3 regions of the Nocardia sp. NPDC050697 genome follow, and region 2 is predicted to be linked to each of the others. Evidence: riboswitches for the same ligand, from Rfam matches in the RefSeq annotation. Region 2 holds a riboswitch; each other region holds the start of a gene.
What was found. A riboswitch is a leader RNA that binds a small molecule or an ion and turns the genes downstream of it on or off. The one in region 2 is predicted to bind cobalamin.
Positions count from the first base shown of each region.

Region 1: linked by a shared signal. The riboswitch ahead of AB0H71_RS18985 (ABC transporter substrate-binding protein) and the one ahead of AB0H71_RS14705 (CbtB-domain containing protein) in region 2 are both predicted to bind cobalamin.
Region 3: linked by a shared signal. The riboswitch ahead of metE (5-methyltetrahydropteroyltriglutamate--homocysteine S-methyltransferase) and the one ahead of AB0H71_RS14705 (CbtB-domain containing protein) in region 2 are both predicted to bind cobalamin.

Region 1 covers NZ_JBFAHY010000005.1:84,802-94,918, forward strand. Annotated here, with positions in the region: gene AB0H71_RS18960 (PAS domain-containing protein) at 1-623, opposite strand, end outside; gene AB0H71_RS18965 (SigB/SigF/SigG family RNA polymerase sigma factor) at 994-1,818, shown strand; gene AB0H71_RS18970 (ATP-binding protein) at 1,929-2,345, shown strand; gene AB0H71_RS18975 (hypothetical protein) at 2,872-3,303, shown strand; gene AB0H71_RS18980 (hypothetical protein) at 3,363-3,605, opposite strand; adenosylcobalamin (AdoCbl) riboswitch at 4,772-4,922, shown strand; gene AB0H71_RS18985 (ABC transporter substrate-binding protein) at 4,932-5,936, shown strand; gene AB0H71_RS18990 (iron chelate uptake ABC transporter family permease subunit) at 5,966-6,958, shown strand; gene AB0H71_RS18995 (ABC transporter ATP-binding protein) at 6,955-7,722, shown strand; gene AB0H71_RS19000 (ABC transporter substrate-binding protein) at 7,748-8,764, shown strand; gene AB0H71_RS19005 (PIG-L deacetylase family protein) at 8,904-9,914, shown strand; gene AB0H71_RS19010 (copper resistance protein CopC) at 9,935-10,117, opposite strand, start outside.
Region 2 covers NZ_JBFAHY010000003.1:604,147-614,263, forward strand. Annotated here, with positions in the region: gene ispF (2-C-methyl-D-erythritol 2,4-cyclodiphosphate synthase) at 1-343, opposite strand, end outside; gene ispD (2-C-methyl-D-erythritol 4-phosphate cytidylyltransferase) at 346-1,029, opposite strand; gene carD (RNA polymerase-binding transcription factor CarD) at 1,047-1,535, opposite strand; gene AB0H71_RS14670 (hypothetical protein) at 1,895-2,596, shown strand; gene radA (DNA repair protein RadA) at 2,684-4,099, shown strand; gene AB0H71_RS14680 (hypothetical protein) at 4,151-4,774, opposite strand; gene AB0H71_RS14685 (carbonic anhydrase) at 4,884-5,507, opposite strand; gene AB0H71_RS14690 (A/G-specific adenine glycosylase) at 5,540-6,454, shown strand; gene AB0H71_RS14695 (alpha/beta hydrolase) at 6,488-7,231, opposite strand; gene mhuD (mycobilin-forming heme oxygenase MhuD) at 7,273-7,587, shown strand; cobalamin riboswitch at 7,623-7,750, shown strand; gene AB0H71_RS14705 (CbtB-domain containing protein) at 7,780-7,977, shown strand; gene AB0H71_RS14710 (CbtA family protein) at 7,968-8,738, shown strand; gene AB0H71_RS14715 (hypothetical protein) at 8,775-9,218, shown strand; gene AB0H71_RS14720 (OsmC family peroxiredoxin) at 9,258-9,701, opposite strand; gene AB0H71_RS14725 (SRPBCC domain-containing protein) at 9,776-10,117, opposite strand, start outside.
Region 3 covers NZ_JBFAHY010000001.1:1,247,843-1,257,959, reverse strand. Annotated here, with positions in the region: gene AB0H71_RS06285 (hypothetical protein) at 1-144, opposite strand, end outside; gene AB0H71_RS06280 (CbbQ/NirQ/NorQ/GpvN family protein) at 263-1,066, opposite strand; gene AB0H71_RS06275 (MorD protein) at 1,090-2,598, opposite strand; gene AB0H71_RS06270 (TetR/AcrR family transcriptional regulator) at 2,753-3,355, opposite strand; gene AB0H71_RS06265 (hypothetical protein) at 3,532-3,978, opposite strand; gene AB0H71_RS06260 (ATP-binding protein) at 3,991-4,395, opposite strand; gene AB0H71_RS06255 (hypothetical protein) at 4,486-4,671, opposite strand; gene AB0H71_RS06250 (hypothetical protein) at 4,674-4,850, opposite strand; gene AB0H71_RS06245 (helix-turn-helix transcriptional regulator) at 5,084-5,965, shown strand; gene AB0H71_RS06240 (DUF397 domain-containing protein) at 5,962-6,168, shown strand; gene AB0H71_RS06235 (hypothetical protein) at 6,263-6,778, shown strand; cobalamin riboswitch at 6,925-7,130, shown strand; gene metE (5-methyltetrahydropteroyltriglutamate--homocysteine S-methyltransferase) at 7,266-9,521, shown strand; gene AB0H71_RS06225 (nuclear transport factor 2 family protein) at 9,576-10,117, opposite strand, start outside.

The DNA.
Region 1 (10,117 bases), on a different contig from region 2:
GGCGGGGTCAGCAGGAGGTGGTCGACCCGGTTGCGCAGCGTCGTCGACGGTGGCAGGTGCCGGGCGGCGGCGAGCAGTGCCCGGGCCAGGACGGTTACCGGCTGTCCGGTCTCGGTGGCGCGCCAGTCCAGCACCTCCCGCGCCCGCTCGGCGGGCACGCCGTGCAGCAGCATCAGCATGCCGACGGCCTGCTCGCGTTCGCGGTGCTCGCTCAGGAACCGGGCGAGGCGCGCGTCGACCACGGGCTTCTCGGCGGCGTGCAGCGCCTGCTGCAAGTCGAGGATGACCCCGTGGGCGCCGATCACGTGCTCGCCGCGACGGATCGGCTCGGCGCCGACCCCGACCCAGCGCGAGCCGCCGGCCCGGTCGATCACCCGGTGACTGCCCGCCGCCACCGGCGCGCCGCGACGAATCCGCTCGAGCAGCCCGGCCACCGCGCCGCGGTCGGCGGGGTGCTCGTGGCTGCTCAGCAACGCCGTACTCGGCTGGACCTCACAGGGCCGGTATCCGTACACCGCCGCGGCCCGATCGCTCCAGGAACCCGGGCCGTCGAACTCGAGCCGGAACCGGCCCGCACGCACCGGCGCCGCCTCCGGGGTACCTGTGGCCGCGGTCGTGTCCATGGCTGCTGCTCCTGATCGGGAGGTGGCGGGGTGCGCACCGATTCCTACGCCTGCGTATCGACCGGCGCGGGCAAATGATGCTGTCGCCTCGGCCACTTCCCCCCGAAGCGCTGCATCACCCCTGCCCTACGGAGCGAGACTCACCGAACCCGCGGCCGCCGCCAGACCCACCGGAAGAGCCCAGCTCCTCTCGACGAAATCGGCCGCTGAACAGCCCCAGCCCGCCGCGGACCCGAAGCGGGAGCTACGACCGCGCGGCGAGGACCCGCGAGGGCGGGGTGGCTTCGGCGGGGATCGAAACAGCATGACCGTGCTCAGCACGGGTAACCCTCTTCACGTCGTGTCCACCTTCGAGGAAGGGTCACCGCCGATGTCCCGTCCGGCTGCCCACCCCCGCCCGCGCAGGCCCGGCGCCGATTCCTACGACGACATCGAGCCCGCCTTCACCGAGCTCGCCGCGCTCGACCCCGGCGCCCCGGCCCGGGAACGGATGCGTGAGGACATCATTTGCCGATGCCTGCCACTGGGTGAGCACATCGCCTCCCGGTTCTCCGGGCGCGGAGAACCCACCGAGGACCTGCGCCAGGTCGCCTCGCTCGGAGTGGTGCTGGCGGTGGACCGCTTCGACGTCACCCAGGGAACGCCGTTCGTGGCCTTCGCGGTGCCCACGATCATGGGCGAGGTCCGCCGCCACTTCCGCGACCGGACCTGGGCGGTGCAGGTCCCGCGCCCGGTCAAAGAACTCCAGCAACGCCTGGCCCCGGCGATCGAGACCCTGCTGCACCGCAACGGACGCATGCCCACCGCGCGCGAACTCGCCGCCGAGCTCGACGCCGACCTGCACGAGATCACCCAGGCCATGCTCGCCCGCAACGGCTACCACTCCGACTCCCTCGACGCCCTGCACACCGACAGCGATGGCGAGACCAGCGACATCTCCGCCGCGGTCACCCTCGGCGCGAACGAACCCTGCTACGACCTGCTCGAGAACGCCATCGCGGTGCGGCCCCTGATCGCCGCCCTGCCCGAACGCGACCGCAACATCTTGATCTGGCGGTTCTTCGACGGCCTCACCCAGCGCCAGATCGCCGACCGGGTGGGCTGCTCGCAGATGCACGTCTCCCGCATCCTGACCCGGGTCCTGAACCAGCTGCGCGAACAAGCCCTCGCCGAACCCACCCCCACCCCCGCCTGAGCCGACCAGCGGGAAATGCTGGCGCGCGGTTGCGGCGAGCAGGTGTCGGCTTCCGCGGCCCCGGGTATGTCACCCGCGCAGGCACGGCACCGGGGTTGGAAGGACAGGCGATGAACGCAGGCGGTGGTCCCGCTCCGCTACGGCAGGAGTTCGCGGCCGCGGCCGAGGAACTGGCCGGGGTCCGCGCCCGGCTGCGGGAATGGCTCGGGGGCGTCCTCACCGACCCCCGCCACGCCTACGATCTGCTGCTGGCCGCGAGCGAGGCCTGCACCAACGCCATCGAACACGGCCACCACAGCGACCGGCGCCCGATCCTGCTCGAAGCCGACGTCGAGCACGACACCGTGCGGGTCACCGTCACCGACCACGGCCAATGGAAACCGCCCGACGACACCGGCGAGGCGCCCGAGCCCTCCCACCGCGGGCGCGGTCTGGAACTGATCGGCGCCCTGGTTCCCCGATCCCGGATCACCGTCGGCGAGTCGGGGACCGTGGTCGAACTCGCCGCACCCCTGATCAGCAGCTGAACCACCCGGCAGGCCGTCCGCACCCAGTACTCCAAATCACGCACGCCCCAGCCGTTTGCGCGACCGCAGCGGTGGAATACAACCGGTGACGTCACGGCTCCTCACCACCTCGAACACCGGGTGCAGGGCCGCGACGGGCAGCACCGCAACCGCGCCGGGAACCTCGGCGGGCGGTCTGCCTCCACGCTCCCTGCCGAGTGCGTCCACGGCCGGCGAAGAAACTCGGCGGTGACAGGGTCCGGCCATCGGCTTACCCGGCAGGGAACCCCTCCCCTTCTCCGCCGTGCCGTCCTCGGCGATGCACGGACATCGGACCCGGCTCGTGGGTTCCATCACCGAGCGCACGGCCCGGAAATACCTGTCCGAGCCGCTGCATTGAATATGAGCCGACAAGCAGAGATCAGCTGAGCTCGGATAGGAAGGCGGCGGCCATGGACCTCGGACTCGGATCCAGGTCGGGAAGCGGGCGTGAGGGACGAAGCCCCGCCCGGGCCTCGGGCTACACGGGGCGGGGTGGGCGGTGACCATGGCGACGACATGGTTCGTGCGGCTGGGGCTCGGCGACCAGGTAGCGGTGCTGGCCGACCCGGCCGCGCCCTTGTCGCCGGGGCTGGTCGCGGCGGTGTGGTCGGCCACCGAACCGGTCGTCGTCCCGCTGCGGCCCGGTGACGAGACCTCCACCGCCTACCGCCTCGACCCCGCGATCGTCATCATGCTGACCCGGCGCCGCGACCGGCTCCAGCACTGGTGGAGCGAGCTGCAACCGGACCAGCAGGCGAGGTTGCTCGAACACCGCCACGACTGGCTGCCCGAGTCCTACCGCCACATCCTCGCCGACGCCGAAGGAGTCCTCACCCAAAGCACCTGCCCCGAAACCGGTGCCACCCGGCTCCGAGGCTCCCCCCTGACCCGAGTGTTCCTGGAATGGCAGGCCCGCCGCGCCGCCGCTGCCCCCTGAACCGTCGCGCGTATCGTCGGCAGCGTCGTGCTCATCCACCGGGCCGGTGACCCGGCGGGTCACAGCAACCGGGCGTAGGCGCGGCCTTCCCGCATGCCGAACTCCACGCGGCGGGGAAACGGTGAATTGTCGGAGTTCTGGGTCCGCGCGATCGCCGCGATCGCCCAGTCGTGCAGCGACTCCGGCAACCGATGTCTCGACCCATCACCGCAGCCGACGAAGGGATCACCGTGCAGAGCCGGCGCGGTGATCCCGACCTCGACGACCTCGACCACGACGGGGCCGTGCTCGAGCGCCAGCACCGGCAGCCGTCAACCTTCACTCATGTAGCAACCGTAACCGACCGCCCCGGTCCCCATCCATCGGAGTGCGACGACGAGGCGGCCGTGTGGTCCCCTGAGTGCCGGTGACCGGTTGTCCTCTATTCGACCGACATGGCAACTATCCGGCTATCCAACGTGGTGGGGGTGGGATAGAACGGTGCCGAGCGCTCGCCGCGTGCTCACGGGGCGGGTGCGGCCGCGTCCCAGCTCATTCTCTGCGGGTGGACGACACTCCCCCGAGCCGGGGCGCGGCCATCCACTCCGCCGCCGGGCGCGAGCCCGCCCGCGCCCGGCGGCGCGTAACCCGGTGTCCCAGGGGACAACCCCTCGTCCGCGGGGGCTGCTGCGGGGCACCCGGGAGTAGGGTCGGTGGCGGCGCGGCCGGGAAATAAGCAGCCACGGCCGCGCCACCCGGTTACGGGGTGGTGCCGCCGGAGCGCATTCGATCGGTCACAGGTCTTCTGCCCCGGCGGCACCATCCCGGCCGGAGCCCCGCGGCGCGCTCACCCGTTGGTGGGCTGCTGCGTAGGAGAACGCGCGCGTTGGCGATCCCGGCCCTGCCGGTCCCCCGCCGAGTGCGACCGATCGCTAGACATTCGGCGTCGGTGCAGTGTTTACACCGTCAGGGTCGGGTTAGACCGTGCGCAACGTCCGCCCCGCTCATCCCGGGCCCGACCTGCGGTGCGAGCGGGCGGACGGGAGCGCCCCAGGTGCGGCCGTCCAGCACAGTGGCGGCCGATGATCCGGGGCTGCTCCACCCCAGCCCCCCTACCTGCGGACCGGTGCCGGCGATGCACACGGTGAACACGTGAACGGTCCTCGACCGGTCTCCCCCGGCAGGGGCCGCGAACGGCCCAGCACCGAGCTGTTCTCCCTCCCAAGGATGGCGCCACCCCGCCGGATCGGTGGCTCCGCTGTGCTGAGCCGTCCCACCGGCAAGGGCGTCATCGCAAGCGCTGCGGCCATCCGCGCCACTCCCCCTCCGGTGTCACGCGACCGTAACGGTGGGTCAACTGGACCATCCCGGGCGTCGGACCACGCACCTGGACTCACTCCCTGACCCGATCCGCCGGACCGTCACGACGACCATCGAGCCGCTCGTTGACCCGTATTCACCTCGGTCAGTCATGCAATTCGGAGTACCCGGTAGCATCTGCGCTGCGGTCGACGAGGGAACACCGGTGAGAATCCGGGGCTGACGCGCAACGGTAACGGCTCACAGGGCCGGAGCCCGACTACTCGGCGATCGCGGTTTCCGCTTTTCACGGCTCCGCGGCTGAGCCCTGATCGAAGGGTCGACGCCCCATGCGTTCGCTAGGTGCGCTGTTCGCGCTGTCCATTGCCCTCACCGGGTGCGCAGTTCCCGGAGACACCGAGGACAGGGCCGCGGCGCCCGGGTTCCCGCTGACGATCGAGAACTGCGGACGGTCGGTGACGGTGGCGGCCCCGCCGCAGCGGGCGGTCGCGCTGAACCAGGGCTCGACCGAGATCCTGCTGTCGCTCGGGTTGGCCGATCGGATGGTCGGCACCGCGACCTGGACCGATCCGGTGCGCGCGGATCTGGCCGACGCCGCGGCACGGGTGCCGCGGCTGGCCGTGAACAAGCCGTCGCTCGAGGTCGTGCTCGGCGCCGAGCCGGACTTCGTCTCCGCCTCCTTCGGCGGCACGCTCGGCACCGGCGGTGTCGCCGACCGCGACAAATTCGACCAGCTCGGGGTGCCGAACTACCTCTCCCCCACCGACTGCGAGGGCCGCACCTCGAGCGTGAACTCCGACGGCGGCCGCAGCGAGCCGCTGCGCATTGACGCGGTCTACACCGAGATCTGCGAGCTGGCCGCGATCTTCGCGGTGCCTGAGCGCGGCGAGGCCCTGGTCGCCGCGCTCCAGGCGCGGATGGCGGCCGCCACCAAGACGGCGGGGGTGAGCCTGGCGTTCTGGTTCTCCGATATCCGCACCCCCTACATGGCGGGCTGCTGCGGCTCCTCGGGCATCATCGCCGGCGCGACCGGCGCGCGGAACGTCTTCGCCGACACCACCGACGAGTGGCCGCAGGTCAGCTGGGAGAGCGTCACCGACCGCGACCCGTACGCGCTGGTGCTGGCCGATCTGAGCCGCCGCACGATCGACGGCGACGCCCTGGACAGCAAGATCGCCTTCCTGGAGTCGCACCCGGTCACCCAGCGCATGGCGGCCGTGCGGGAGAAGCGCTACGTCGTGGTGGCGGGCGCCGACCTGAACCCCTCGCTGCGCACCGTGGACGGCGTGGAGAAGGTCGCGGCGGCGCTGGCGCAGTGGGGACCGGGGCGCTGACCCGGCGCGGCGGGCCAGCGGTGGCGCTCATGCTGACCGCCGGGATCGCGGTGCTGGTGGTCTCGATCGCGATCGCACTCACCATCGGCCCCGCGAACCTGTCGGTGCGTGAGGTCTACGCGGTGGTCGGCGAGCACCTGGGGTTCGGCGCGGCCGAGGTGAGCCGGATCAAGGACGGCATCGTGTGGGAGCTGCGGCTGCCGCGCACCCTGCTGGCGGCGATCTGCGGCGCCGGACTGGCACTGTGCGGGGCCATCATGCAGTCGGTGCTGCGCAATCCGCTGGCCGACCCGTTCGTGCTCGGCATCTCCTCCGGCGCCTCGACCGGCGCAGTGCTGGTGGCGGTACTCGGCATCGGCGGCGGGGCGATCTCGCTGGCGGCGGGAGCATTCGGCGGGGCGCTGGCGGCGTTCGCGCTGGTGCTGATCCTGGCCGCCGCGGTGGGTGGCGGGACCGCGCGGATCGTGCTGGCCGGGGTCGCGGCCACCCAGCTGTTCTCGGCGCTGACCTCGTTCATCGTGGTCTCCAGCGCGGATGCCGAGCAGACCCGCGGGATCCTGTTCTGGCTGCTCGGCTCGCTCTCCGGGGCGGATTGGGGCGATGTCGCGGTGTGCGGGTCGATCACCGCCGTGGGGCTGCTCGTCTGCCTGAGCCGGGCCGCCGCATTGGACGCCTTCACCTTCGGCGCCTCCGCCGCGGCGACGCTCGGTATTCCGGTGCGGGCGACCAGGGCGTTGCTGCTCGGGGTCACCGCGCTGATCACGGCCGCGCTGGTGAGCGCGGCGGGGGCGATCGGGTTCGTCGGGCTGGTGCTGCCGCACGCGGCGCGACTGGTGGTCGGCGTCAAGCACAGCAGGCTGCTGCCGGTGACGGTGCTGGCGGGGGCGATCTTCACGGTCTGGGTCGATGTCGCCGCGCGCACGGTGTTCGCGCCCACCGAGGTCCCGGTGGGCGTGGCGACAGCGCTCATCGGCGTACCCGCCTTCATCGCACTGCTCTTCCGGAATCGGGCGATGACATGACGCTGCGCGCGGAGGAGCTGCGGTGGACCCGCGGCGGGAACCTGGTCCTCGACGGGGTCACCGTCGCGCCGGAGCCGGGCGAGACCATTGGGGTGCTCGGCCCGAACGGGTCGGGCAAGTCCTCGCTACTGCGGCTGCTCAGCGGGGTCGGCACGCCCGACGGCGGCCGGGTGCTGCTCGACGGCGACGACATCGCCGGGTGGCGGCGCGGCCGGATCGCCCGGCGGATCGCGGTCGTGGACCAGCACGCCGACACCGAGGTCGACATCACCGTCGAGGACGTGGTCGCGCTCGGGCGCATCCCGCACCGGGGCGTCTTCGGCGGGGACGCCGCGGCCGACGCCGAGGCGGTGCGCCGGGCGCTGAAGCACACCGCCATGGCCGACAAGGCCGGGAACCGCTGGCACACCCTCTCCGGCGGTGAGCGGCAGCGCACCCAGATCGCGCGGGCACTCGCCCAGGAGCCCCGTGAGCTGCTGCTCGACGAGCCGACGAACCACCTCGACATCCGGCACCAGCTCGACCTGCTCGCACTGGTCACCGCGCTCCCGGTGACCTGCTACATCGCGCTGCACGACCTCAACCTGGCCGCCATGTTCTGCGACCGGCTGCTCATCCTGGACCGGGGCCGCATCGTCGCCTTCGGCGCACCCGCCGCGGTGATCACCGCCGAACTCGTCGAGCGCGTGTACCGGGTGCGCGCCCGCATCGGCACCGACTGCGAGCACGGCCACCCGGTGGTGTCGTTCCGTCCCGGTCCTTGACCATCCCCGATTCAGAAGGTTCCCGATGAAATCACCCTGCATCGCGCTCGCGATCGCGCTGCTCTGCACCGCCGTCGCCTGCGGCGCCCCCGAGCCGGGCACGCCGGACAGCGCCGCCCCCGGTGGCACGAACTACCCGTTCACCCTGGACAACTGTGGCGTCGAGGTCACCTTCGACGCGGCGCCCGAACGGGCCGCCTCGCTGTACCAGGCATCGACCGAGATCCTGCTCTCCCTCGGCTTGGCCGATCGCATTGTCGGCACCTCGACCTGGTTCGACCCGGTCCTGCCCGCCCTGGCCGCCGACAATGCGAAGGTCCCCCGCCTCGCCGACAACGACCCCTCGCTGGAGACGGTGCTCGGCACCGAACCGGATCTGGTCACCTCGGCCAGCGCGCACACCTTCACCCCGGCTGTCGTCGCCGAGCGCGCCCGCTTCGCGCAGCTCGGCGTCGCCACCTACCAGTCGCCCTCGGTCTGCGCCGGGGCGACCGTCGAGGGTGAGAACGTCTCCCGCACCGCGCCGCTCGGCATCGACACACTGTTCCAGGAGATCACCGATCTGGCCCGGATCTTCGACGTGCGGGATCGCGGCGCACAGCTCGTCGACCAGCTGCGGGGCAGATTGCAGGCGGCGACGGCACGCGCCGACAGCCCCGGCGAGCCGACCGTGGCGTTCTGGTTCTCCGGCATCAAGACGCCGTACATGGCGGGTTGCTGCGCGGCCCCCGGGCTCTACGCCCGCGAGGTCGGCGCCCGCAATGTCTTCGCCGACGCGCGCGAGGACTGGCCCGAGGTCGGCTGGGAGGCCGTCGTGGCCGCCGACCCCGATGTCATCGTCCTCGCCGACCTCAGCCGCAAGCGCATCGACGGCGATGCCCTGACCACCAAAACCGCGTTCCTCGAGTCGAATCCGGCCACCTCTCGCATGCGCGCGGTGCAGAACCGGCGCTACGTCGTCATGACCGGATCCGAACTCGACCCCGGTATCCGAGAGATCGACGCCATCGAGAAGCTCGCGACGGGACTCGCGGCGCGATAGGCCGTTGACGGCTCCCAGCAGCTCGAGGTCGCTGTCGACGGACGCGGGACGAAGATCCCGGGCATCCGCCATGCCTACGGTGCGGCGGAAGCCGACCGCCGGCCGCTCGGCTGGCACGATCGTCGGCAAGGAGGTGACCGTGGCCGAGGCGACCGACCTACCCGTGGGAGTGCGCCGCGAAGCCGCCCCGCCGGAGCGGACGGTGATCGTGTGGACCACCCGGTCACTGCCCGTCCTGTTCGACCTCCTCGACAGCATCGGCTTGCTCGCCGCCCGGCTCGCACCGGGTGACACCGAGGACTTCATTGCCGCCTCCGGACCACCGATGCTGCTGCTGGCCGATCCGGCGCTACTCGACGAACCCGCGACCGCCGTGCTCGACCGCCTCCGCACCCGATCGGGCGCACCGCGGGTCTGCGCGCTGGCCGGTACCGACACCAGCGCCGCGAGCCTGCTCACCGCCATGCGCACCGGGCTCACCGACGTCATCGACCCCGCCGATCCGGCAGCGATATCCGCGCTGCTCGGCCCCGCCGCCGGGCGAGAGCGGGTCCTGGCGATCGGCGCCCACCCCGACGACGTGGAAATCGGGTGCGGAGCCGCACTGGCCCGCCACGCCCTGTCCGGGAACCCGGTCACCGTGCTCACCCTCAGCCGCGGCGGGGTCGGTGGCAACCAGGAGCAGCGCCGCGGCGAAGCCGTCGCCGCCGCGATCACCCTGGGAACACAGCTGCTGATGGCCGACCTGCCCGACACCCGCCTCGGCGAAGCACCCGAACTCGTCGAGATCATCGAAGGCGTGATCGCGCACCTGAACCCGACCACCATCTACACCCACTCCGAGGCCGACAACCACCAGGACCATCGCGCCACCCACCGCGGCTCGATCATCGCCGCCCGCCGCACACCGCGCGTGTTCTGCTACCAGTCCCCCTCCTCACGCAACGCCTTCGCCCCCACCCGCTTCATCCCGTGCGCCGACACCCTCGACACCAAGCTCGCCGCCCTGGCCTGCTACCGATCCCAGTCCACCCGCCACTACCTCGACCCCGAACTCGTCGTCGCCACCGCCCGCTACTGGGCACGCCAGTTGCCCGCCCAGCGCTACGCCGAGCCCTTCGAAGTCGTCCGCGACACCGAACTCCAGTGAAGGGCCGCCGATCACAATGCTCACCGGAGCGCGATGCCGCCCACCGGCGCGTAGAGGAAGCCGTAACTGTCGCGCAGCAGGTGCCCGTCGTCGGAGCGCACCGCGTAGTTCACCGAGTAGAGCCCGGCGGGACCGAGGCCGCGCAGCACGGTCGAAACCTGCCTGCCCGAGACCACGGTCTCGGTCTGGTACTGCACGCCGTC
Region 2 (10,117 bases):
CCTTCTGCGCCTCGGCGCGGCGCGGCCCGATCTTGGGCCGATTCCCGATCACCTGCACGGCGGCGTTCACCACCGCGAATCCCGCCTCGTCCAGAATTCGGCGCACCTCGGTGAGCATGGCCGCTCCGGAGACATTCGCCCATTCCGGGCGGCCGGTGCCGAATACCGCGCCGACATCGCCGAGCCCGGCGGCGGAGAGTAATGCGTCACAGAGCGCGTGCGCGGCGACATCGCCGTCCGAGTGACCGGAACAACCGTCGTCGTCCGGAAACAACAATCCCGCCATCCAGCACGGGCGGCCCGGCTCGATCGGGTGCACGTCGCTGCCGATTCCGACCCGCATCGTCATACCGCCTGCCATTCACCCGCGCGCACCGCACCGGCCAGAATCAGATCGAGCGGAGTAGTGATCTTGAATGCCAATGGATCGCCCGCCACGGTGTGCACCGGAATTCCGAGCCGCTCGACGAGCCCGGCGTCGTCGGTGGCGCTGAGCGCCGGATCGGCGTACGCCCGGCGCAGCGGCTCGGCGGCGAAGCCCTGCGGGGTCTGGATGGCGCGGAGCCCGCCGCGATCGGGGGTGCCGGTGACGACGCCGTCGCGGTCGACGCTCTTCACGGTGTCCACCACCGGCAGCGCGGGAATGACGGCATCGTGCCCGGCGCGCAGCGCGGCGACCACGCGGCGCACCAGATCGGGCGGGGTGAGGGCGCGGGCCGCGTCATGGACGAGGACGTGCGTGGCATCGGCCGCGGCGGCCAGCCCGGCGCGCACCGAATCGGTGCGCTCGGCGCCGCCGACGACGACCCGCACCGAGCCGGGGAGCAGGGCAACGGCGCTCTCTACCAGCTCGGGCGGGACCATCACGACAATCCCGTCGACCGCCCCGGAGGCGATCAACCCATCGACGGACAACTTGATCATGGGCGTGCCGCCGACCGGGACGAACGCCTTGGGCAGAGTTTCACCCAGGCGCACACCCCGGCCGGCGGCAGGCACCAACGCGACGACGCGGTCGGCGTTGTTCACAGAATGTGTGCTCGCGGTCAGGAAGCCGCGGCGAGTACCTCGTCGAGAATGGTGTCGGCTTTGTCGCCGTCGGTACCCTCGGCCAGTGCCAGCTCGCCCACGAGAATCTGGCGAGCCTTCGCCAGCATCCTCTTTTCGCCGGCGGAAAGACCGCGGTCCTGCTCGCGACGCCAGAGATCCCGAACCACCTCGGCCACCTTGTTCACATCGCCGGAGGCGAGCTTCTCCAGGTTGGCCTTGTAGCGGCGGGACCAGTTGGTCGGCTCCTCGGTGTGCGGCGCACGCAGGACCTGGAAGACTCGATCGAGGCCTTCCTGCCCGACGACATCCCGGACGCCGACATATTCGGCATTCGCCGCGGGGACTCGAACGGTGAGATCGCCCTGTGCGACCTTGAGGACCAGATACTCCTTCTGCTCGCCTTTGATGGTGCGAGTCTCGATTGCTTCGATCAGCGCCGCTCCGTGGTGGGGGTAAACGACGGTGTCTCCGACCTTAAAAATCATGTGTCCCGTGCCCCTTTCGATGTTCACAGTTTAACATGCGGCTCGATAACGGTGCGATCAACTGTGCAGGTCAGGGCCACAACGGGCAGACCACAGGGGTTGACAGGCGTGAAAGGGTGTGCATTCTGTTGTGCGCGTAGGCTATATCGCCAGCACCTGAGCGTGCGCCGCGCCGGCCGCCGCCCGGTGCCCGTAACACCGCCCGCGGAACCGTTACCGAACGGATGCCGGGTGCCCCGTGTCCGGCCCGGACCGCCGCCCGCCGCACCGGGCCCGGATCTCGACTACTACGCTCCCTAGTTAGTACTCTCCCCCCGAGGGACGAGCCCGGTCGACATGGAGGACAACCCGTGATTGCCATGAAAGCTGTGACTGCCTGTGCCGCGCTGGCAGCGGGCGCCGCTCTGGCGCTCACCGGGTGCAGCGCCGGACAGGTCGCGCAGACCGCCGATCAGAAGGCCGCGATCAACGGCACCCACGCCGAGGTCGGACAGCTCTCCCTGCTCAACGTGCACATCGTCTACCCGAAGGAGACGCAGACCCTGCAGGTCGGCGGCTCGGCGGTGATCGCGCTCTCCATCGTCAACAACAGCAGCACCGTCACCGACGAGCTGACCAGCATCACCACCGACCTCGGCCCGGTGCGGATCACCCCGCCCGCCGGGCAGAGCCGGGTCGTGGTCGGGCCGAGCCAGGTCGTCGTCGCCGCGGGCGAGGTCGCGGCGGCCGAGGCGGCGCACAGCCCCGGCGGGCACGGCGGCGCCGCGAGCAGCACCACCCAGGCCCCGACCACCACCCCGGCGCCGAGCGGCACGGCGGTGCCCGGCCTGGACACCGAGGGCGCGCCTACCCAGGGCACCGACCCGGAGGCAAAGCCGGCCAAGATCGAGATCACCGGGCTCACCAAGCCGATCGCGCCCGGCCTCACCTACACCGTGTCCTTCAACTTCAAGGAGAACGGCACCGTGCAGGTCTCGGTGCCGGTGGATGCCGGGCTCGCCGTCGACCGGCACCTCTCCGACCTGTCCGGCCCCGCCAAGGAGGGCTCGGGCGGGCACTGACCCGTTCTCCAGGCGGCCGTCGCACCTCCCGGTGCGGCGGCCGCCTGCGTTCCGCCGCCTGTCGGCACCCGGCCGTAAGGTGCCGGTGTGGCCAAACTCAAGCCGACCTTCCGATGCTCCGCGTGCGCGCACGACGTGGCGAAATGGGTGGGCAAGTGCCCCGGCTGCGGGGCCTGGGGCACCGTCGAGGAGACGGTGCCGGTCATCGCGGCCGCGGGCCCGGCCGCGCGCAAGGCCATGCTGCCGAGCACCGCGGCGGCGCCGATCTCCAGCATCGACTCCACGGTCACCAGAGCGCGCTCGACCGGGGTCGGCGAGCTGGACCGGGTGCTCGGCGGCGGCGTCGTGCCCGGCTCGGTGGTGCTGCTCTCCGGCGAGCCGGGGGTGGGCAAGTCGACGCTGCTGCTCGAGGTCGCGCACCGCTGGGCCGCGGCGCGCGACGAGCGCTCGCTGTACGTGACCGCGGAGGAGTCGGCCGGGCAGGTGCGGCTGCGCGCCGACCGCACCGGGGCGGTGCACGAGCGGGTGTACCTGGCGGCCGAGTCCGATCTGGCGGTGGTGCTCGGCCACGTCGAGCAGGTGCGGCCGACGCTGCTGGTGGTCGACTCGGTGCAGACCATGATCGCCCCGGCCGAGGACGGCGTGATCGGCGGCGTCAGCCAGGTGCGCGCGGTGACCGCGGCGCTCACCTCGCTGGCAAAGGCGAGCGGGATCGCGGTGCTGCTGGTCGGCCACGTCACCAAGGACGGCAGCGTGGCGGGCCCGCGCACGCTGGAGCACCTGGTCGACGTGGTGCTGCAGTTCGAGGGCGACAAGAACACCACGCTGCGCATGGTGCGCGGGCTGAAGAACCGCTTCGGCAGCGCCGACGAGGTGGGCTGCTTCGAGCTGCACGACTACGGCATCGTCGGGGTGGCCGACCCGTCCGGGCTGTTCCTGCACCACCGCACCGACACCGTGCCAGGCACCGCGGTGACCGTCGCCATGGACGGCAAGCGGCCGCTGGTGAGCGAGGTGCAGGGGCTCACCGTCGACACCCAGGCGCCCGCGCCGCGGCGCGCGGTGAGCGGGCTGGACTACAACCGGGTCTCCATGATCCTGGCGGTGCTGCAGAGCCGCTGCGGGGTGTACGTGGGCAAGCAGGACGTCTACGCCGCCACCGTCGGCGGCATGCGGCTGGTCGAGCCGGTGGCCGACCTGGCCGTCGCGCTGGCGCTGGCGAGCGCGGCGCGGGATGTCGCGCTGCCGCCGGGGTGGGTGATCCTCGGCGAGGTCGGGCTGGCGGGTGAGGTGCGCCGGGTGACGAATGCGGCGCGCAGGCTGGCCGAGGCGGAGCGGCTCGGGTTCGGCACCGCGCTGGTGCCGCCCGGGTTCGATGCTCGCAAGACCGGGATGAAGGTGCACGAGGTCTCCGACGTGCGCTCGGCGCTGCGGTTGGCCGGGCTCCGGCGCGCGCGCTCCGCCGAGCCGGGGCGGTCCGCCGAGCCCGCGGAGGTCGGCTGAGCCCGGCCCGCGCTGCCCGGCCCCGCCGCGGCGTTCGGCTGGGCCGCCCGCTCAGGCGATGTTGAAGGGCTCGGCGGTGCTCTTCACCCCGCCGAGCTGGGCGAGCACCGCGTAGGCGCCGGACGGGACCGGCACCCGCTCGCCGGCGCAGTTCGGCTGCGAGGTCGAGCCGGACCAGGTGACCGTGAACGCCGCCTGCTGCCCGCGCTCCAGCGTCCTGATGTCGGGCTGCCCGTCGGGGTAGCAGTCCACGCTGTTCCACAGCCTGCGGGTGCCGTCCAGCGTCTGCACCGAGATCTGCTGCATGCCCGAGCCCATGTCCCGGCTGCACGGCGCCGCGGAGATATTCGTGATGACGATGCCGAACACCGGCTGCTCACCCTTGCGGTAGGTCGGCTGCCCGACGCTCACCTTCACCGCGAGCGACTGGTCCGAGCAGGGCGCGACATCCGAGGCGGCCGTGCCGCTCGCCGCGCTCGAACCCGAGCCGCCCGCCGGCGGCGCCACCTCCGTCGTGGTGCTGGTCGCGGCGGCGCCGCCGGGTGAGGTGCCGCCCCTGGCGACCATCACCACCAGCCAGATCACCAGCGCGAGCGCGAGGACCAGAATGCCGATGGCGAAAACACGACGTCGCCAGTAGATCTCGGGAGGCAGCGGCCCAGTGGGTTCCAGCACGCCTCAACGGTAAGCGCAGCGCCTGGATCGCGGGCCGAGGGCCTCGGCGTGTCGGCCGGGCCCGGCCGCCTCGGACCAGCTCTACCTGGGCGGATGCCCGGACAAGTGGTCAGACGGCTTCGCCGACGTCCCCGATCACGTGGTGCAGCCATGCCTTGCCCTCGGCGAGCTTGTAGTTCACGCAGGCGATGGCGAGCGTGCCCGCCTTGACCCGCTCGGCCACGATCGCCGAACGCTCGGTGATCAGGTTGCCGGTCTCCACCACGTGCCGCGCCTCCAGCTCGTCCACCGTGGAGAGCCCCTCGCGCCTGCCCGCCAGAATCGAGGGCGCGACCCGCTCGACCACGTCGCGGATGAAGCCGCCGGGGACGGCGCCGCCGTCCAGCGTGTCGATGGTTGCCTTCACGGCGCCGCAGCTGTCGTGGCCGAGCACCACGATGAGCGGGACGTTCAGCACGGCGACGCCGTACTCGATGGAGCCGAGCACCGAGCCGTCCACCACGTGACCCGCGGTGCGCACCACGAACATGTCGCCGAGGCCCCGATCGAAGATCAGCTCGGCGGCGACGCGAGAATCGCCGCAGCCGAACAGGATTGCGGTCGGGTGCTGCCCCTCCACCAGCTTCGCGCGGTCCGCCGCCCCCTGACCGGGGTGCTCGAGCGTGCCGTTGACGAAGCGGTCGTTACCCTCGCGCAGGGACTTCCACGAACTGATCGGGTTGGATCCAGGCATAGCGACCATTGTGCAGGACGAGGTGGGAAACCGTGAGGAGAGGCGCCGCCGCGCGCACACTGCCGGCCTACGGCGCGATCGACACCGATGTGCTGATCGACTGGTACGCCGCCACCGCGCGGGACCTGCCCTGGCGCAGGCCGGGGGTGACGGCGTGGCAGATCCTGATGAGCGAGATCATGCTGCAGCAGACGCCGGTGGTGCGGGTGGAGCCGATCTGGCGGGAGTGGGTGGCCCGCTGGCCGGTGCCGTCGGCCATGGCCGCCGCCTCGCAGGCCGAGGTGCTGCGGGCCTGGGGCAAGCTCGGGTACCCGCGCCGGGCGCTGCGGCTGCACGAGTGCGCGACGGTGCTGGCCGAGCGGTACGGCGACGCGGTGCCCGACGATGTCGAGGCGCTGCTCGCGCTGCCCGGGATCGGCGCCTACACGGCGCGCGCGGTGGCCTGCTTCGCCTACGGGCAGCGGGTGCCGGTGGTCGACACCAATGTGCGCCGGGTGGTGGCGCGCGCGGTGCACGGGCTCGGGGATGCCGGGAATCCGTCGCCGCGCGATCTGCCGGAGACCGAGGCGCTGCTGCCCGCCCCGGTGCGGCGGGCGGCGGTCTTCTCGGCCGCGCTCATGGAGCTGGGCGCCACCGTCTGCACGGCCCGCGCGCCCGCCTGCGATGCCTGCCCGCTGCCGCGCTGCGCGTGGGTCGCCGCGGGGCGGCCCGCGGCCGAGGTGGTGCGGAAGACCCAGAAGTACGAGGGCACCGACCGCCAGGCGCGCGGGCGGCTGCTCGACGTGCTGCGCGCCGCCGAGGGGCCGGTCGAGCGGCTGCGGCTGGACCTCGCCTGGCCGCGGGATCCGGGGCAGCGTGGCAGGGCGCTCGACTCGCTGCTCGTGGACGGGCTGGTCGAGCAGACCTCGGACGGGCGCTTCGCCCTGGCCGGCGAAGGGGAGCGGTAGCGCAACGGGCCTACCGCGGCTACCCCGCCGAGCTCAGCGTGCGAGGACGTCGTGCAGGAACGACTGCACCTCTTCGCGGTAGCGCTGAGGTTGCTCGTCGTGCACGAGGTGACCGGCGCCCTCGACCCACACGTAGCGGGTGTCCGCCCGTTCCGCCATGCGCCGCATCTGCCCCGGCGGCGTGATGGTGAATTCCCCCTCCAGCAGCAGCGCCGGAATCCGCAGCGCCGCCCACTGCGCCCAGAAATCGCGGCCGCCCCACTCCTCGGAGATATCCCGGAATGTCGCGACCGCCCCGTGCAGCCGATATCCGTCGGCATCGCGGCGGAATGCGCGCAGGAAATAGCGCCCCGCGACCTCGCCGAAATAGCCGAGCACCGCGTCCTCGTCCGGAAAGGGCTGGGGCCAGCCCTCGATCATGGCCGCCCACCCGGCCGCGGTGCGCCCGCGGAAATCCGGCGCGATGTCCTCCACCACCAGAGCCCGCACCCGCTCCGGGTGCGCGGCCGCGAAGACCCACCCGTGCAGCGCCCCCATGGAGTGCCCGATCAGCACCATGGGCTCGGCGAGCGCCGCGGTGGCCGCGGCCAGATCGGCGACGAACGCCTCGGTGCTCGGCTCGGCGGGCGCCGGACGGCCGTGCCCGGCCGCGTCGAAGGTGTACACGTGGCCGAACTCGCGCAGCCACCCCAGCTGGTCGCTCCAGGTTCGCGCGCTCCCCATGAGCCCGTGCAGCAACAGGATGGGCACCCCCGTGCCGCCTTCGTCGTAGAGCATGGGGACCGAGCGTAGGCGGCGCGAGCCGCTACGTTGGAGCCATGGCTGTTGTGAAGATCAATGCGATCGAGATTCCCGAGGGCGCCGGCGCCGAGCTGGAGAAGCGCTTCGCGCACCGGGCGCACGCGGTGGAGAACTCCCCCGGCTTCCTCGGTTTCCAGCTGCTCCGCCCCACCGCCGGCGAGAACCGGTACTTCGTGGTGACGCAGTGGGAGTCCGAGGAGTCCTTCGCGGCCTGGCGGGACGGCCCGGCGCGGGAGGCGCACGCGGGCGAGGCGCGCAAGCCGGTGGCGACCGGGGCCTCGCTGCTGGAGTTCGAGGTCGTGCTCGACGTGGCGGGCAAGCCGCAGGGCTGACCCGGGTCGCGGCCACCCCCCTCGTCACCGTTGTTGACGAGGGGGGTTTGCGATGTCACAGTTTCCGTGGAAGAAGCGAGGGTGCTGCGGTAATCCGGTGAGACTCCGGAGCGGTCGCGCCACTGTTCACAGCCAGACACCGGCATCGTCGCGCCACCACGACGGGGACGCGTACGCCCCAGGAGGAACTACATGGCCATCGCGCACTCCCCCGCATCCCGGGTCTCGGAATCACTCGCCACCGTTCTGGTCACGGTCGGCGTCGTCCTGCTCGCACTGCTCACGCTCTACCTGGTCGGCTTCGACCAGGGCGCGGTCTCCCGCTCCGGGATGTACCTGCACGAGCTGATGCACGACGGACGACACCTGCTCGGCCTGCCGTGCCACTGACCGAATCCCGGAGGACCCTGCTGCTGCGCGGGCTGCTCGCCGGGGTGCTCGCGGGGCTGCTCGCCGCCACCGTCGGCTACTTCGTCGGCGAACCCAAGGTCGAGGCCGCCATCGCCATCGAGGAGGCGGCCGCCGCGGCCCATCCGCACACCGGCGAACCGGCCGGGCACTCGCACGACGAGGACGAGGCGCTGGTCAGCCGGAGCGGGCAGAAGGCCGGGCAGTTCCTCGCGCTCGGCCTGGCCGGCGCGGCGTTCGGCGTGCTCGTCGGCGCGGCGGTGCACCTGCTGCGGCGCTTCGGCACCGGGCCGCTCTCCGGCCTCGCGGTGGCGCTGGCCGGCTGGCTCGCCATCGTGGCGGTGCCGTTCTTCAAGTACCCGGCGAATCCGCCCGCGGTCGGCGATCCGGAGACGATCGACGAACGCACCTGGCTCTGGGTGGCCGCCGTGCTGCTCGGGCTGGTCGCGGTCGCCGCGGCGGCCTACGGCTACCGGTTGCTGGCCGGGCAGCTGCGCTCGGTGCGGCTGATCGGCGGGGTCGCGGCCTTCGTGGTCGTGGTGATCCTCGGGTACGTGCTGCTCCCCGGCGTGAACGAGGTCGGGGCGGATTTCCCGGCCAGCCTGCTATGGGAGTTCCGGGTGTCGTCGCTGGCGGTCTCCAGCACGCTGTGGGTCGCGCTCGGGTTGCTGTTCGCGGCGCTCACCGAGTTCGCGGCCGCACCCCGTACCCCGGTAGGGGAAGGGGTCGCTACCGCGGCGTGATCCGCGGTTCGCTACGCGACGGGCAGTGTCGGCGGTATGGCCGACACTGCCCGTTCGCTCATCCTTCCCGCCACCGGTCCGGCGGCGCCACGCCCGGTCCGGGTGGCCTGCGCCGGATTCCTCACCGCGCTCGGCGCGGGCGTGCTGGAGGGGCTGGCCCGGGTCGGCGACACCGGCGCCGCCCCGCTGCTCTGGCGCGGCGCGCTCTACCTGCTCGTCCTCGCGGTGGTGCTGCGCATGGTGCACGGTGACCGCTGGGCGCGGGCGCTGCTCACCGTTGGTATCGGCGTCGCCGGGGTGGCCTCGCTGGTCGTCGAGCCGGCGGCCAGGCTGCTCTCGGCGGACTCGCTCGCCGACCCGTTCGCCGAACTCGGGCCCAGCGGCCTGCTGCTCGCCGGGGTGCGCGCGGTGCACGTGCTCGCGGTGCTGGTGGCGGTGCCCGCCATGTACACCCCGGCCGCCCGGCGCTGGTTCGCCTGATCCGGCGGCGCCCCCGGTGCGGGAGCGCCGCCGGGCCGGTCAGGACTCGAAGGTCGCGTCCAGCGCGATATCGGAGACACCGGCGAGCGCCTTGCTGACCGGGCAGCCCGCCTTGGCCTCGGCGGCCGCGGTGGCGAACTGGTCGGCGTCGATCCCGGCCGCCCTGCCGCGCACGGTCAGCGCGATCCGGCTGATCCGGAAGCCGCCGGCCGGGTCGGGGCCGAGCGTGACGTCGGCGGTGACGTCCAGGCTCTCCGGGGTGCCGCCCGCGGCGGCGATCTGCGCGGAGAGCGCCATGGCGTAGCAGGAGGAGTGCGCGGCGGCGATGAGCTCCTCCGGGCTGGTGGCGCCGTTCGCGTCGTCGGCGGAGCGCTTCGGGAACGACACGTCGTACTTGCCGACGCCCGAGCTGGCCAGTTCGACCTGGCCGGAGCCGTCCTGCAGGCCGCCGGTCCACGCGGTGCGCGCGCTACGAGTTGGCATCACGATCCTTTCGGGAGGGAGTGCGGGGAGTTCGCGAATAGCGCTCCGAACCTACTCGCCCCGGCGCCGCGCCACTACCCGACGGCAGCGGTCAGCCGCTTGTCCAGCTGCTCCAGCACCGCGGGCCACGCCTCCCGGTGCGCGTCCCGCGCCGCCATGTCGGCGAAGCCGGAGTGCCGTAGCCGCAGCCGGATGCCGCGCGGCTGCCGGACGAACTGCACCGAAACCACGGTCTCCGCGCCACGGGTGTCCGCGCTCACCCAGGTCAGCTCCACCAGCCGCTCGTTCTCCAAGCGCAGGAAGCGGCCGTAGTGCGGGTGCCTGACCCCGCCGTTCTCGGTCTCGAAGAAGAACGGGGTATTCACCTCGCCGGTGAGCAGCAGCGAATCAGGTTGCGCCAGCCACAGATCGAAGCC
Region 3 (10,117 bases), on a different contig from region 2:
GCCGAAGATGAAGGTGCCCATGAGCGCGGTGCCCGCGGTGAGCCAGCCGTCGGCGCGGCGCTGGGCCTGCCTGCTCTGCTCGTGGTGCTCGTCGTAGGCCGAGCCCGCGGGGGCGGGGGCGCGGCGGAAGGTGGGGAGGTTCATGGCTACCAATCCCTGGTCGCGCACATGCTGAGCTGGATGAGGAACATGGCGAGCAGAAAGCCGTAGATGGTGAGCTGGAAGACGATGAGCGCGCGCTTTCGTCTGCGGTCCTGGTCGTTCACGGAGCCGTCCTCTCGGTAGCGGGATGGGGAAGCAGGGCGGCGGCCGCGATCTCGCGCAGGCCGTCGGAGAGCGCGCCGTCACCGGAGAGCGGCGCGAGCACCGCCGCCTGCACCGCGGCGAGTTCGCCGGCGCCGGCGGCGATCATGCGGGCGGCGGTGACCAGCACCCGGGTGGACGGCGGTTCGAAGTGGAAGGCCTCGTCGGCCTGGCGGATCATTCCCGCGCAGCCGACCAGCCGCCGCGCGACCGCGGTGTCGATCCCGGATTCGGCGGCGATGACGGCGATTTCGTGCTCGGGCGGCAGGTAGCCGAGCCCGAGGGTGACGAAGCGCTGCCGGAACGAGGGCTTGAGCTCCTTGAGCGAGCTGCGGTAGGCGGGGTTGTAGGAGCACACCAGCTGGAATTCCGGGGGCGCGGTGAGCTCCTCGCCGGAGCGGTCCAGGTAGAGGGTGCGGCGGTGGTCGGTGAGCGAGTGCAGCACCGCCAGCGAATCGTGGCGGGCCTCGACCACCTCGTCCAGGTAGCAGAGCGCGCCGGTGCGCACCGCGCGGGTGAGCGGGCCGTCCTGCCAGACCACGTCGCCCCCGGCCACCAGGAACCGGCCGACCAGGTCGGCGCTGGTCAGGTCGTCGTGGCAGCTGATGGTGAGCACCGGGCGGCCGAGCAGCGCGCCCATGTGCTCGACCAGGCGGGTCTTGCCGCAGCCGGTGGGGCCGGTGAGCATGACCGGAAGTCGTTGCCGGTGCGCCTGTTCGAACAGCCGCACCTCGTCGCCGGTGGCGTGGTAGAGATCTCGCACCGGGGTCCTCCTCGCTGTGGGGGTCAGGCGGCGACCAGGGCCCGGTGCACGGCACCGAGCACCCGGGGCAGCTGCTCGACCCGGTGGATGCGGCAGGACCGGCGCGGCCCGAACACCTCGGGCAGCGGGTCGACGCGGGCCGGGCCGACGCCGATGTAGTAGACGGTGATCCCGGCGTCGCCGGCCTCGGTGAGCGCGTGCGCCACATCGGCCCAGGCGTAGCGGCCCTCGTACCCCTCGTCCGACATGAGGCCGTCGCCGATCACCAGCAGCAGCCTGCGCTCGGCGGGGCGGTCGGCGAGCCGGTGTGTCAGGTGCCGCAGCGGCGCGCCGAGCCGGGTGTAGCCGCCCGCCATGAGCCCGAGCCCGCCCGGGTCGACGAAGCGGGGGTCGTCGAAGTCCTTGAGGCAGCGCACCTCGACCCGGTGCCTGGTGTTGCCGGTGAAGACGAAGAGGCCGTGCCGCTCCCGGGCCAGCGCCATGGCGCGGGAGAGCGCGTCGGCGCAGGCCAGCTCCAGCCGGAAGGTGCGGCCGCCGTGGCTGCCGAGCGAGGAGCTGCCGTCCAGCAGCACCGCGGTGGTCACATCGCGGGTCGCGGGCAGCAGGTCGCGGAAGACGCGGGGTTCGGGGACCGGGCCGCCGAGTGCGTCGAGGCGGTGTTCGACGTAGCGGTCCACGTCCAGGTCGGCGCCGTCGGCGAGCCCGCCGCGCAGGGCGCGGTGGGTGCGCTGCTCGAACCAGCGCCGCAGCTCCGCGCCGCCCGGCGGTGCCGGTGCGCCGCGGGTGGGGGTGGCGCGTTCGAGCACCGCGACGTGGTCGGGGAGGAAGCGCTCGGTCCACATGTTCCACTCCGGGTACGGGATGCCGGAGCGCCGGTCGGCGCGGATGTCGAGGTCCTCGTTGTCCGGGTGGCTCGGGGGCGGCAGATTGCTGGTGCGGGCGCCCCCGTCGCCACCGACCGGGACCGAGAGCACGCGCCTGGCATCGCTGCGCCTGCTGGTCCACGGCATGCGGCCGTAGGTGCGCTGAACGGCCGCCGCGAGGGCGCCGCGGCCGGGTGCGCTGAGCGGGAGGCTGCCGAGCAGCGGGTGGGTGGGGAGCGGGGCGCCGGAGCGGGCGAGGCGGTCGGCGCGCTCCAGCATGGCGGGGACGTCGAGGTCGCGGTCGAGGGGGAGATCGGGGAGCCGCAGCCGCAGCTCCGGGAGCAGGCCGGGGAGCCGGTCGGCGATCCAGGCCGCCGCGACGCCGCCCTCGACCAGGGTGAGCGCGCCGCGCTCACGGGGCGAGAGCTCGTGCAGCGCATAGCGGGCGAGTTCATCCTTGGACGGCGCGCACTGCAGGGCGACGCCGCAGGTCAGGGTGGTGCGGGTCCAGCCGGGGGCGGACGGGTAGGGCACCTGGACGACGGTGCCCGCCGCGTTCAGCCCGAACCCGCGGTGCGCGCCGGTGATCAGCCGGGCACCGGAGCGGCGGCGCGCGGCGAAGGCGACCGCGGTGAGCGCGCAGCCGCGCTCCAGCGCGCGGGGATTCACGGGACGGCCCCGTCCGGCGGGCGGCCGATCAGAAAGTGCCGATGTTCTTCATGACCCAGTACCAGAAGGCGATGATGCCGCAGACCAGCACCCAGGCCGCGATGATGCGCACGAGATCCAGCCACATGGGGATTGCTCCGTTCGAGAGTGGTCATCAGCGCTCCATGCTGTGCAGCGCGGTGGTCAGGTAGCTGTCGAGCATCCCGGCCCGCATGGCGCGGTTGTCCGGGGTGGTGGCGAGCAGCGCGTACAGCCCGAGCAGGAAGAACAGCGCCGCGTGGTACGGGTCGATGCCGTCGCGGGTCTCGCCGCGGTCGCGCGCGTTCTCGATCTCGGTGGCGACGGTGGCGATCATCGGGAAGTCCCTGGGATCGCCGTCGCCGCGGTTGGGCGAGAAGTGCACCGCGAGCAGCTCGCGGAACAGGGTGTTGCCGAGCCTGCGCTCCAGCGCGAGCACCAGCCGGACGGTCTCGGCGAGCGCGCCGCGCAGATCGTGCTCGGCGCGCAGGAATCGGGTGAGTTTCTGCGCGAGCAGGGTCTCCTCGCGGCGCTCCAGCTCCAGCAGCACGTGCTCCTTGGTCGGGAAGTGGAAGTAGAAGGTGCCGCGCGCGACGCCGGCGGCCTCGGCGATGGCCGCGATATCGGCCTCCGCCGAGCCGGTGCGCGCGAACTCGGTGATCGCGGCGTCGAGCACGCGATCCCGGGTGCGCAGCCGCTGGGCTTCGCGCCCCTGGGGTTTTCCGGATGCATCGGTCATGACCTCGATCCCAGCAGTACCGCTGACGTGCGTCGACGGCGGGTGGGGGTGGCGAGTGGAAGGTTCTGTGCGACAGCTTCTCCGCGCTGTCGAGTGCCGTTTTAGACTGACATATGTCATCGACATTCGTCAATGGGGTGTTTACCGAAAGGACAACGGGAGGTGTATCGGCCGGTTTACTGTTCGTCGAACAGGTGGTCGTACCCGATGGCGAAGCTCAGGTCCGCGGGGTCGACCAGCACCCGGCGGCGGTCGCCGATGCGCGGGTGCGGGACGCCGGTCGGTATCTCGCAGGCCGCCTCGAAGGTGTCGAAGCCGGGGCCGGTGATGCGGACCCGCAGTTCGGCCACATCGGGGTTCTCGCCGCCCGCGCGGATCCGTACCGCGCGGATCTCGGCCTCGGCCGGGACGGCGGCGGCGTCGAAGCGCCGGGCGGTGCGGCGCCAGCGGTAGGTCTGGACCACGAGGGCGAGGCCGATCGGGAAGGTGACGAGGGCGGGGCACAGCGCGTCCCACAGTGAATCGCTGGTCAGTGCGATTGCCGGTCCGGTGGCTATCAGCCCGGCCGCGAGTACGGCCGTGAAGGCACCCGCGACGGGGCCGATAAAGTCGACCTGAATCACTCGGCCCCCGGCTCAGGTGGCGAGCAGGGGTGCGGCGAGTTCGACGACGGTGCCGGTGTCGCCGACGGTGATGCGGGACTCGGGGACGAGCGCGCCGATCAGCGCCAGCCCCCGGCCCCGGTGCGTGGCGCCCGTGGCTGGTGTCTTCCACGACCCGTGGTCGGTGATGGTCACCCGGACCATGTCCCGCTGCACCCGCGCCTCGAGCAGGATGGGCCGCCGATCCTCATGGTGCCCGTGCTCGACCGCATTGGTGCACGCCTCGATGGCGGCCAGCAGCAGGTCGTAGGCGTGTGCGGGGTCGGTGAGCACACCGGCCAGCCACTCGCGCAGCCTGGTGCGGACCCGGGCCAGCTCTTCGGCCGCGGCGGGGAACTCCTGCCGTAGAGCGCCGGGGGTATCGCCGGTAGCGTTCATCGCCTGACCTTCCGGACCTCAGCGCGGGTGTGCGGGGGTCGTACCCGACCGTAGTCGGTCCACACCCGGCCGGGTACCGCTTCCACCGCGTCACGGCTCCCAGAGGGCTGCGCAGGGGATCGCGGGCAGCGTGTCGGTGAGGTGGTTGTCCACGGTGATCTCGGCGTCCGGGGCCCAGTCCCGCAGGGTGCTCTCGAGGTGTTCGGCCGCGGTGTCGCTGACCCGGTAGTCGAAGGTCGGGCCGGATGCGAACGCGATCCGTATGTGCCTGTCCACGGCTACTCCCAGTCGTGCCCGGCGGCGGGTTCGGACAGGAAGGCGAGTGCCGCGATTTCCGGGAGGCAGTGGTGGCCGGGGGCGTGCCGGTGCCACCGGAGGATGAGTTCGGCGGCTTGCGGGGTCAGGTGGTCGGGATCGAAGCCGCAATCCAGCCATCGCTCGTCCACTGTCACCATGCCGCGCCCCCTGCCCATCGCCGGTCGATTCAACGCCAGTAGACAACGGTTCCGAGCCGGTGGGATGCTGCAATGGCACGCCCAGAGGTATCGGCCCATAGACCCAGAAGACGTTCCACTGCTTGCCATTTCGCGTCCCGGCAACCGGCTGGACACTGTTCCCGCCATACCGGACCGCGCCACCCATTCATCCGCGCCCAACCGGCCCAACCATCAGGAAGAAGCCGCCCACAATGCCCAGTCCGAAGAAGCCCCCGACGACGATCCCGCGCCGCCAGCTCGGCCGTCACCTGCGGGACATGCGCCTCGAATCGGGGATGTCGATTGCCAACGCCGCGAGGCTGATCGAGCGCGGGACCGGCACTCTGCAGCGCCTGGAGAAGGGGGAGGCGGGCCGAATCCGGCTGCTCGACATCCGTGCCCTGTGCGAGGTGTACGAGACCACCGAGAAACTGGACGGGCTCCTGGAATTGGCAAAGGTCGCGGCCTCGAACGAAGGCGAGGGGCTGTGGTGGGACGAGTTCAGCGCCGCGATCCGCAAGGATTTCGAGCTGTACGTCAGCTTGGAGGCGGCGGCGACCAAGCTGTCGGTGTACCGGCCCGACATCATCATGGGGCTGTTCCAAACGCCCGGATATGCGGGGGCTTTGGATAGGCGGTTCTACCCGGACTTCTCCGCGGCGCAGCTCGACCAACTGATGAGCGTCCGCCTCAACCGGCAGCGGATCATTTCGCGGCGGCGTACTCCGGTGCAGGTGGAACTCGTGCTGGACGAGCTGGTTCTCCGGCGCCTGGTGCACAGCCCGCAAACGATGAAACAGCAGCTCTTCGCCCTCGCGGATCTGCCGGCGAACGTGACCATCCGGCTGCTGCCGTTCACCGCTGGCTATCCCCTCGGTGCGGCGCCCGGCCCCTTCATCATCCTGGACTTCGATCGGGTCACGGGCGAGAAGCCGACGGTCTTCGTCGAGGGCTGGCGTGGGAACATGTACTACGACAAGCCGGCGGCCATCGAGCAGTACCGGGAGACATTCGACGGTCTCGCAGCCGCCAGCTTATCCGTGGCAGACAGCAAGCAGGCGCTCCGGCGCATAGCAAGGGAGTACGAGCAGTGACAGCGGACCTATCCAACGCCCGGTGGTTCAAGTCGAGCTTCAGCGGCGGCAGCAACGAGTGCGTCGAGGTCGCTCATTTGGACGATGGTCGGGTTGGCGTCCGGGACTCGAAGAACACGTCGGGTCCTGCGCTGGTCCTTACCCCCGGTGAGTGGGCCGCCTTCACCGCAGGCGTCCGCGGTGGGGAATTCGACCGGTCCTGAGGCGGCGGTGCGCAGCTGTTTCTGTACGTCGGAGCGCCACCGCCGCCGCGCGAGGGGATTACCGAAGGATCCCCCCGCAGTAGGCTGAACCATCGTGAAATACCTCGGATCGATCCGAAATCCCGTGCATGACGGGCTTTTCCTGGTTCTGTGTGATGCGGGGGCGCGGTTCGGTGGCTGGGACGTCCACGGCGACGAACTCGCCGCCGAGGGCAGCGCGCAACTGGTGCTCGACGGGTTGCGCGTCTACGTCGAGGAAGCCCACGGTGACGGCCACCACGAGGTGCGTCGCAGCGACGACGGAACCCTCTGGATCTCACCACCGGTCGAGCCGGGTGTCCGCCCGATTCCGGAGGACGGCCTCGAACACGAGCCACGTACCGAAACCCTTCCGATGGGGTACGTCGATGTGCCGAGCGGAACGCTGGTCCTCGCCCTCGCCTACCCGCCGCTCAACATGACGACCGACGGCGACCACGCCGGCGTTACGCATGGCGAAGGCGAACGCCTCGACGTCGTGGTCAGGCCCGGCGTCTTGGCGATAGCACGCGAGCGCACCGCCGCGGGCCAGACGGTAACCCTGCGTTTCCTGCCGCCGCACGGTGCCTGAGCTGTCGATCGATACGCCTGCACTCGCACGCCGGGGACGACGGCGCCCTTTGCGATCCCATCCGGCTTGGCTATATTCGTCGGTGCAGCTGGTTCGCCGGAGGCGGAGTCGAAGGAGCCCCTGACCCGTCCGATGGCGTCGAAGCCCGCCGAACACATCCGGCGGGTGAGGGGGAACCCGGTGGGAATCCGGGACTGTCCCGCAGCGGTGAGTGGGAACGACAGCCGTCACCCGCACTGGGCACCCGCCTGGGAAGCGACGGTCGGTAGGACCAGCCCCGGGCCCCCGGGGCCGACCCGATTCGGGTCGATGCCCACGAGTCCGAAGACCTGCCCGTTGTACCGGAGACGCCGTCCCCGGTGGCCGTCGCCTCGTGGATCGGGCGCTACGCCGTGTGGACCCGGGCACGGAAACGATGCTTGTCGGGCTCCAGCAGCGTGCGCTCGTTATGGGTGGCGGTCTTTGCCGCTGACTCTGGAGCTCATCAATGTCGAACTCGCGCAATGATTTCACCGCGACTGCGCTGGGGTTTCCGCGCGTCGGGCCCAATCGGGAGCTCAAGCGCGCCACCGAGGCGTACTGGGCCGGGCGCGCCGACGCCGCGAGCCTGCACGCTGTCGCGAAGGAGCTGCGGGCCGCGCAGCTGACGGCGGCTCGGGACGCCGGACTGGATTCCGTGCCGACGGGCACCTTCTCCTACTACGACCAGGTGCTCGACACCGTTGTGCTGCTCGGCGCGCTGCCAGGGCGGGTGGCCGGGATCGCCGGCGACCTGGACCGCTACTTCGCCGCCGCCCGCGGCACCGCCGAGGTCGCGCCGCTCGAGATGACCAAGTGGTTCGACACCAACTACCACTACCTGGTGCCCGAACTCGCCGCGGACACGGTGTTCGCGCTGCACCCGGAGAAGCCGCTGGCCGAGCTGCGCGAAGCGCTGGCGCTCGGCGTGCCCGCCCGCCCGGTCGTCATCGGCCCGATCACCTTCCTGAAACTGGCCAAGTCGGTGGACGGCAGCGACCTGCTGGACCGGCTGCCCGACCTGCTCCCGCTCTACGAGCGGCTGCTCGGGCTGCTCGCCGAGGCGGGCGCGGAGTGGGTGCAGCTGGACGAGCCGTCGCTGGTCACCGATCTCACCGAGACCGAACTGGCCGCGGTGCGGAGCACCTACCGGCGGCTGGCGGTGCTACCGGCGCGCCCGGCGATCCTGGTCGCCACCTACTTCGGGCGGCTCGGCGCGGCGCTGCCCGGGCTGGCCGAGACCGGGATCGAGGGCATCGCCATCGACCTCGTCGCCGGTGCGGACGCGGATCTGGCCGCGGCCCGGTCGATCACGGACACGCTGATCGTGGCCGGAGTGGTCGACGGCCACAACATCTGGCGCGTCGACCCCGACCACGCGCTGCCCCGGCTGACCGGGCTGCGCGACGCCGGAGTCACCGTCGCCGTCTCCAGCTCCTGCTCGCTGTTGCACGTCCCCTACAGCCTGGCCCCGGAGACCGGCCTGGACGAGCGGCTGCGCGGCTGGCTCGCCTTCGGCGCGGAGAAGATCGCCGAGATCCGGATGCTCGCCACCGCGCTCACCGCGGGCGAGACCGAGGCGCTCGGGATCGCGCGCGCCGCGGTGGCCGACCGCAAGGCCGACCCGCGGCTGCGCGTGCGCGCGGTCCGCGAACGCCTGGCGGATCTGGACGCCGACGCCACCCGCCGCGCGCCCGCCGACGAGCGCCGCACCCTGCAGCAGGAGCGGCTGCGGCTGCCGCTGCTGCCGACCACCACCATCGGCTCCTACCCGCAGACCGGCCGGATCCGGGTGGCCCGCGCCGAACTCCGCCGCGGCGCGATCGACCGGGCCGAGTACGACACCCGCATGCGCGCCGAGATCGCCGAGGTGATCGCGGTCCAGGAGGAGATCGGGCTGGACGTGCTGGTGCACGGCGAGCCGGAGCGCAACGACATGGTGCAGTACTTCGCCGAGCAGCTCGACGGCTTCGCCGCCACGGGCAACGGCTGGGTGCAGTCGTACGGCACCCGCTGCGTGCGCCCGCCGATCGTGTACGGCGATGTATCGCGCCCGGCGGTGATGACCGTCGAGTGGAGCACCTACGCCCAGTCGCTGACGAGCAAGCCGGTCAAGGGCATGCTGACCGGCCCGGTCACCATCCTGGCCTGGTCCTTCGTCCGCGACGACCAGCCGAGGGCCGACACCGCGCGGCAGATCGCGCTGGCCATCCGGGACGAGACGCTGGACCTGGAGGCGGCCGGTATCGGCGTCATCCAGGTCGACGAGCCCGCGCTGCGCGAACTGCTGCCGCTGCGCCGGGCCGACCAGGCCGCCTACCTGGAGTGGGCGGTGCAGGCGTTCCGGCTCGCGACCGCCGGCGTCGCCGACGCCACCCAGATCCACACGCACCTCTGCTACTCGGAGTTCGGCGAGGTCATCGGGGCGATCCGCGGCCTGGACGCCGATGTCACCTCGATCGAGGCGGCGCGCTCGCACCTGGAGGTGCTCGACGATCTCGGTGCCATCGGCTTCGACCTCGGCATCGGCCCCGGCGTCTACGACATCCACTCGCCCCGCGTTCCGGGCGCCGAGGAGGTGCGGAGCGCGCTCGCGCTGGCCTTGCAAGCGGTTCCGGCCGAGCGGCTGTGGGTCAACCCGGACTGCGGGCTCAAGACCCGCGGGACCGAGGAGGTGACCGCCGCGCTGCGCAACCTGGTCGCGGCGGCGCGGGCGCTGCGCTGACCTGATCCCGGGGTGGCCCGTTACGGCGGGCCACCCCGCGGGGCATCCGGCTTGCTATCCGAGCGCGCTGCGCACCTTCGCGGCGGCGGCCGGTAGCCGGGTGATCCGGGAGGCGGCGAAGAGCGCCTTGAACTGCCAGCTGTCGTCGCGCGGCAGGATGCCGGCGCGCTGCGTGGCGTCGAGCGCGTCGTAGAGCGTCTCGCCCTCCTCGAGCAGCCCGTTCTCGTCGAAGTGGTACCGGTCGACGGCCGGGCACTGGATGAAGCGGCCGTTGCCGTAGATGGCCGGGGCGCTGCCGTCGTAGGGGTAGAGCCGGAGCGCGCCGCTCCAGTGGCCGCTGCCGATGTAGCGGATCACCGTGCGCACCTTGCGTTCCGGGCTGATGTCGATGTAGATCTGGCCGGGCAGCGGGTCGTAGCGCCAGTCCGGGATGGCGTCGAAGAAGGCCATGTTGTAGGTGACGAAGTCGTCGATGCCGACGATGGTGCGGCCGAAGGTGGTGACGTCGGTGTAGCGCATGTCGGCGGCGTAGAGCTCGTGTTTGTAGCTCATGTCCCGGTCGATCCAGCTCCACCAGTACTTCTTGGCCCAGTCCA